2 regions of the Moellerella wisconsensis genome follow, and region 1 is predicted to be linked to the other one. Evidence: predicted binding sites of a transcription regulator. Region 1 holds the regulator's gene; the other holds the start of a gene.
What was found. The regulator sigma-54, encoded in region 1, starts transcription at its own class of promoters, with help from an activator protein. The targets are predictions, from matches to a motif close to GTTGGCACANNTTTCGCTNT.

Region 1 (3,432 bases):
AACCGGAACGGCCGCTGACAATCATCAGCACCATGAGGTAACTCCCTTTTTAGTTCTTTTAATGGTATTTAAATACCATTATTTATTGAGTAATAATACTGTATAACTCTTCATCGCTGGTTGCTGATCTTAGTCGTCGACAAAGTGTTTTATCGGCAAGTTTTTTCGCAATCAGAGAGAGCGTATGCAAATGTGTCTTGCATTGATCTGATGGCACCAGTAAGGCAAACAGCAAATCAACAGGTTGATTATCAATGGCATCAAAGGCTATTGGCTCTTCAAGATGCAAGAATACACCGACAGCGTCTGAGGCGCATTCTTTGCTTAGCTTTCCGTGTGGAATAGCAATTCCACAGCCAATACCCGTCGTACCTACTTTTTCCCGTGTTAACAGCGCTTCAAAGACGACATTTTCAGGCAACTGTAATTGCACTGACGCCAACTCGCTAATAATTTCTAAGGCTCGTTTTTTACTTTTACAGACAATATTATTGCGCGTACAGGACAAATGCAAAACAGAGCTTAGCGGTATATCTATATCGTTATTCATTTATTTGTTCACTTAGGACTACAAAACCAGATGCGACCCTGCCATCTGGTTTTTTAACCGGTTTAAGCGTATGAAATATAATATTCATACGGTGATATCGGTATTAATGTTGTCTCAATTTTTCTTTATGTTTAGTTAACTGGCGTGACAATTTATCAACCAGCATATCAATTGCGGCATACATATCTGAACTTTCCGCTGAAGCATGGAGGTCAGCGGCATTAACTTGTACGGTTGCTTCTGCAATTTGATTCAATTTTTCGACTTTTAATGTCACTTGGATACCATTAATACGATCGAAGAGTTGCTCCAGTTTTTTGCATTTTTTCTCAACTGTTTCACGTAATGCACTGGTTATTTCAATATTTTGTCCAGTAATTTGAAATTCCATACTATCTTCCTTATATGTTTAATTTAAACCAGTTTTTTACGCTGGTTAGAGGGCGGGATAGATAAAGATTCTCGATACTTAGCGACAGTTCTTCGGGCAACCTGAATACCTTGCTCGGCAAGCATATTAGCCAATTTACTGTCACTGAGTGGCTTGGCTGAGTCTTCTGCGGCCACTAATTTTTTCACCAACGCACGGATTGCCGTTGAAGACGCTTCACCGCCAGTGTCGGTATTGACGTGACTGGAGAAAAAATACTTCAATTCAAAAATACCCTTTGGACTGTGAAGATATTTTTGAGTTGTTACTCGTGATATGGTGGATTCATGCATATCAACTTGATAAGCAATATCCGCAAGCACCATTGGTTTCATATGTTCTTCGCCGAATTCGAAAAATTCTTGTTGCTGCTCAACGATACAAGTTGCTACTTTTAGCAGTGTTTCATTTCGGCTTTCCAGACTTTTTATCAGCCACTTAGCATCCTGTAAATTATTACGAATGTATTGGCTATCATTTTCATTCTGTGGATTTTTAATCATTGCCGCATAATGCTGATTAATACTTAAGCGCGGAATACTGTCGTTATTAAGTTCAACCTGCCAATGGCCGCCGATTTTACTGACTAAAATATCAGGAATAACGTATTCGGATTCGCTAGTATTAATTGATTGTCCCGGCTTCGGATTTAACGACTGGATTAAATCGATGGCAATTTTTAGCTGATCTTCTTTGAGCCGAGTTAATTTAGTTAATTGCCGAAAATCTCTATTAGCTAATAGATCGAGATAATTTTTGATGATAATCCGAGCATCTTTTATTCCCAGAGTTTCATCAGGATACCAAGATAATTGGATTAATAAGCACTCTTTTAAATCACGAGCAGCCACCCCAATGGGGTCAAAATGCTGAATCCGCTTGAGCACTGCGATGACTTCGTCTAGGCCAATATCAGGATTATCAATGCCTTCATGAATTTCTTCTGCGCTCAGCGTTAAGTAGCCAGAGTCGTCAACAGAATCAATAATTGAGGTCGCAATAGCTCGGTCAATTTCACTAAAAGGCGTTAATTCAGCTTGCCACATAAGATAATCTTGCAATGATTGAGTCGTTTCGCCCTGATAAATAGGCAGTTCATCATCACTATAATCATTACGTGTTCCCGAAGGCGTACCGGCAGTATAAATCTCATCCCAGCTAGCATCTAGCGGTAGCTCGTCGGGCATGGCGGCTTTTTCAAGCGCGTCACCAGTATCTATAGCGCTGTCATCATCGTGGTTATAGTCGTCAAGTGACTCGATTTCATCATGGATATCTTCTTGTTCTAACAGGGGGTTAGTTTCTAGTGCCAGTTGAATTTCCTGCTGAAGCTCAAGCGTAGAAAGTTGCAACAAACGAATAGCTTGTTGTAGCTGTGGCGTCATTGCCAATTGCTGACTTAATCTTAGCTGTAAACTTTGCTTCATGAACGAGTGATAATCTCCTTTGATAAGATACAGATAACTTAATATTTACAGTCGGAACCCTTCGCCGAGATACACGCGTTGAACCTGTTCATTGGCTAGGATCTCTTGAGGAGAACCATGGGCGATAAGATGCCCCTGACTCACGATATAGGCTCTCTCACAAACATCAAGTGTTTCGCGAACATTATGATCGGTAATTAATACTCCCAGACCATAGTCTCTTAAATGCTGAATAATTTTTTTAATATCCAGTACCGAAATCGGGTCAACACCAGCAAAGGGCTCATCGAGTAAAATAAATTTAGGATTAGCGGCCAATGCCCGGGCAATTTCAACTCGGCGACGCTCCCCGCCAGATAACGATTGGCCTAAGCTATCACGTAAATGGGTAATACTAAATTCTTCCATCAGTTCATCGGCACGGTCTTTGCGTTGCTCCGAGGTTAAATCATGGCGAATTTCAAGTACCGCCATCAGGTTATCATAGACACTTAGACGACGAAAAATCGACGCTTCTTGCGGTAAATAACCGATACCTCTGCGCGCGCGTTCATGTAGTGGCAGCAGGCTGATATCTTCGTTGTCGATAGTAATGGTGCCTGCGTCGCGCTGAACAATACCGACCACCATATAGAAAGTGGTTGTTTTGCCTGCACCGTTAGGTCCCAATAAGCCTACAATTTCACCTGATTCAACCTTTAAGCTGACATCTTCAACAACTTTGCGCTTTTTATACGCCTTGGCTAAATTTTCTGCGATTAATATTGCCATTGTCTATTATTTACTCTTGCTATTAGCGTTGGGGCCTTTTTCTTGTAACTGAGAGGGCAATAATACGGTAGTAACCCGTTTACCTTTGTCGCTAAATGCTTCCATCTGTTGTGTTGGAACCAAATAAGTGATTTTATCCCCTTTAATGCTGCTATCAAGTTGTTCTAATTGCGCATTCCCAGTTAAAATAACTAGCTCTTTCCCCATCTCATAACGCATTTTTTCGCCGCGTCCTTTGATAGGTTTTCCATCAT
Region 2 (3,432 bases), 300 kb from region 1:
CGTGCAGTAGCTAAATAATACCGGCAATGGTGTTCCAAATAATTTACGTGGGCTTTGGGCTAACAGTTGCAGTGCGGAGTGATTAGCATAATGAATAATCAGTTGATTATCGAGGATCAGAACACTGTGAATTAGTGAATTTAAAATATGCTCGGAAGCGGGTAATTGGTCGGTTGTCATCGGGTCTGACTCCTGCACTATTTATACACTTTTAATTTTACCATTGATTGCACTTTTTTGGTGCATTATGGTTTGAGTGTAGGTCAAACAGCCACGATCCCAGAAAATATCAGAAAAGGTCTTCGAGAAGAAAAGGCCCCATCGTTGATGGGGCAAGCGTTTCACGGCAACAAAAAACTACCAGCGCGAACGGCGTAAGTTATACGCTGTAGTACATTTCAAATTCTAATGGGTGTGGTGTCATACGTACGCGCTGAATATCGCTGCGTAACAGTTCGATATAAGCATCGATAGAGTCATCAGTAAATACACCACCACGCGTCAGGAACTCGCGATCGTTATCTAGCTCAGCTAGAGCATCTTCTAATGAATTCGCCACAGTTGGGATTTCTTTGGCTTCTTCGGGGGGCAGATCATACAGATTTTTATCCATCGCATCGCCCGGATGGATTTTATTGATAATGCCATCAAGACCGGCCATTAGCTGCGCAGCAAAGGCTAAATATGGGTTAGCAGCAGGGTCTGGGAAACGAATTTCGATACGGCGTGCTTTAGTACTCGCAACCACAGGAATACGAATAGATGCGGAGCGGTTACGGGCAGAATAAGCTAACATAACAGGTGCTTCATAACCTGGAACCAAACGTTTATAGGAGTTAGTTGTCGGGTTAGTGAACGCATTCAGTGCACGTGCATGTTTGATAATACCGCCGATATAATACAGCGCCATTTCAGATAATCCGCCGTATTTATCACCGGCAAATAGGTTTACGCCGTCTTTAGCGATTGACATATGGCAGTGCATACCAGAACCATTATCACCAACTAATGGTTTTGGCATAAAGGTCGCAGTTTTACCATAAGCATGTGCCACATTGTGGACCACATATTTATAAATTTGGGTTTCATCCGCTTTTTTAGTCATAGTATTAAAGCGGGTAGCAATTTCATTCTGACCTGCAGTCGCAACTTCATGGTGATGGGCTTCAACCACTAATCCCATTTCTTCCATGGTGGTGCACATGGCTGAACGCATATCTTGAGAAGAATCGACCGGAGGTACAGGGAAGTAACCGCCTTTGACGCCCGGACGATGGCCTTTGTTTCCGCCTTCGTATTTAGTCCCGCTATTCCATGCCGCTTCGATATCATCGATATGATAGTAAGAGCCTGACATGGTGCTTCCAAAACGAATATCATCAAAAACGAAGAATTCAGGTTCTGGGCCGACTAACACGGTATCACCGATACCGCTAGAGCGCAGATAATCTTCTGCTCGTTTAGAGATAGAACGCGGGTCACGATCGTAGCCTTGCATAGTACCCGGCTCTAAAATATCGCAACGAATAATCAGGGTTGGATCGACAAAGAATGGGTCTAGCATAGCTGTCGATGGATCCGGCATGAGAACCATGTCAGATTCATTAATGCCTTTCCAGCCACCAATAGAGGAGCCATCGAACATTTTACCTTCTTCAAAGAAGTCTTCGTTGACCTGATGAGCAGGGATGGTGATGTGCTGTTCTTTACCTTTAGTATCAGTAAAACGCATATCAATAAATCTGATTTTATGCTCTTCGATTAGGGATAAAACATGTTCAGCTGACATACTCGGCTCTCCTAGTTGGGGTCGGTCAGGCAAATTTTGGGGCACTATTTTAGATCCCCGTTTTTTTGCTTTTTCAATTCACGTCTGATGTTGTTGCTATGTTGCTCTATTAATAGTTAACCATCTATTACTAATTCTTTATAGCTCTATATTAACTATAAGCGAAAATCATGCCAACTGTATCTAATAGTTTAATAATCAGGCACTAGCCACAAAAATGATGAAAATAAAGGATAAAGAGCTCTAGACAATGGACAGAATCGCACTCAAATGGTGCATATCTAATAAGGATTGCACCATTTTAATGCGAATTGTTTAATGTGGATTACAGGGGGAGCTACATTTTAGGGCGGGTTATAAGCAAAATTACCGCGCCACAAAACGGAGAATTAGAGTTAAAAATCAGAGCTAAGAATCAAAAATTTAGAACTTAAACTTAAACTTAAACTTAAACTCTATAGCTAAAAATTCAGATGGAACGGAGATAAATATTGTTTGCCCGAGTGAATGACAGCTTTTAGCTTATGTCGCCATTGCTCTCAGCCCGGACTTCTGCCTGAATAAATAACATCGCTGTCTTACGGGCGATAGGCAAGACAAGCAATACGGTAGGAAAAGCAATGAGCCAGGAAATCAGCCATGCAGAAAGCCAAGGTGAAATAACCTCGGGATGGAAGCCCAGTCCTTTAATCGTGGTCACTAGCGAGACAACTCCAGACATAATCAATGAAAGAAAGAGGGGAATTAACAAAAATAGCGCCCGAGGATGGAATTTAGGCAGCGTTAAACGCATTTTCTTCTGTTGAGAATGCTTATTTTGCGAATGCATGCAGGTGTTTCCTATTATTCGAATCAAACTAATGCGCTAATTTGAGCGATTTATTGGCAAAAACTAGCCACCAGGCGGCAGAAGCTGCACAGTGGCTAAAGATATTAATCATTATCGCTAGCAGTTAATAAGGTGTTGACCTGTTCAATTTGCTTAATTGCATCATTAATAATGGCTGCGATTTGTTGTGTTTGTTGTTCATTTAGCTGTTTTAATACCATTTTATGGCGTAACAGCGCTTTAAAACGATGAACGGCCATTTCGATATCTTCGGATAAATTACCACCTTGTTGCAAATCACGCGCTTTGGCTAATTTACGGAAAATAATTTGTTCAGTTTCACGATTTGCCTCAAGTTGTTGTTGGCCTTCGGCAGTCAGTCGGAAACTTTTACGATTGCGTTCCACAATCTCTGATTCGAGAAAACCTTGTTCTTCTAACAGCGTCAACGTGGGATAAATAACGCCGGGACTTGGGACATAAAGACCAGAAGATGCTTCTTCGATATGTTTGATAATTTCATAACCGTAGCTTGGTTTTTTAGCCACCAGAGACAGCACCATGATATGCAGATCACCGTGATCAAATAAACGACGCAGTCCTTTACCTCTTCCTCGACCTCTGCCGCGATGTTTGCCTTCACCTTGGCAACCCTGATGCTTTTCATGACTCTGGCCATGCCGACAATGTCCATGATCATCGTTATGTGGACAATTATAGTTGTGGCGGAATGAATGGATTTGCATAATAACTCCCCTTTAGGTAACATTTAGATATATCTAATATGTCACATACTATATTTAGATATATCTAT

Region 2: the regulator sigma-54 is predicted to act here: its motif matches at 1,948-1,967, upstream of glnA (glutamate--ammonia ligase).

What each region holds. Positions count from the first base shown of each region.
Region 1 is NZ_CP093242.1:504,717-508,148, forward strand. It holds gene rapZ (RNase adapter RapZ) at 1-34, opposite strand, end outside; gene ptsN (PTS IIA-like nitrogen regulatory protein PtsN) at 83-550, opposite strand; gene hpf (ribosome hibernation promoting factor) at 654-941, opposite strand; gene rpoN (RNA polymerase factor sigma-54) at 965-2,407, opposite strand; gene lptB (LPS export ABC transporter ATP-binding protein) at 2,453-3,178, opposite strand; gene lptA (lipopolysaccharide ABC transporter substrate-binding protein LptA) at 3,185-3,432, opposite strand, start outside.
Region 2 is NZ_CP093242.1:204,074-207,505, forward strand. It holds gene glnL (nitrogen regulation protein NR(II)) at 1-180, opposite strand, end outside; gene glnA (glutamate--ammonia ligase) at 380-1,789, opposite strand; gene MNY66_RS00860 (DUF2798 domain-containing protein) at 2,307-2,618, opposite strand; gene MNY66_RS00865 (PadR family transcriptional regulator) at 2,723-3,364, opposite strand.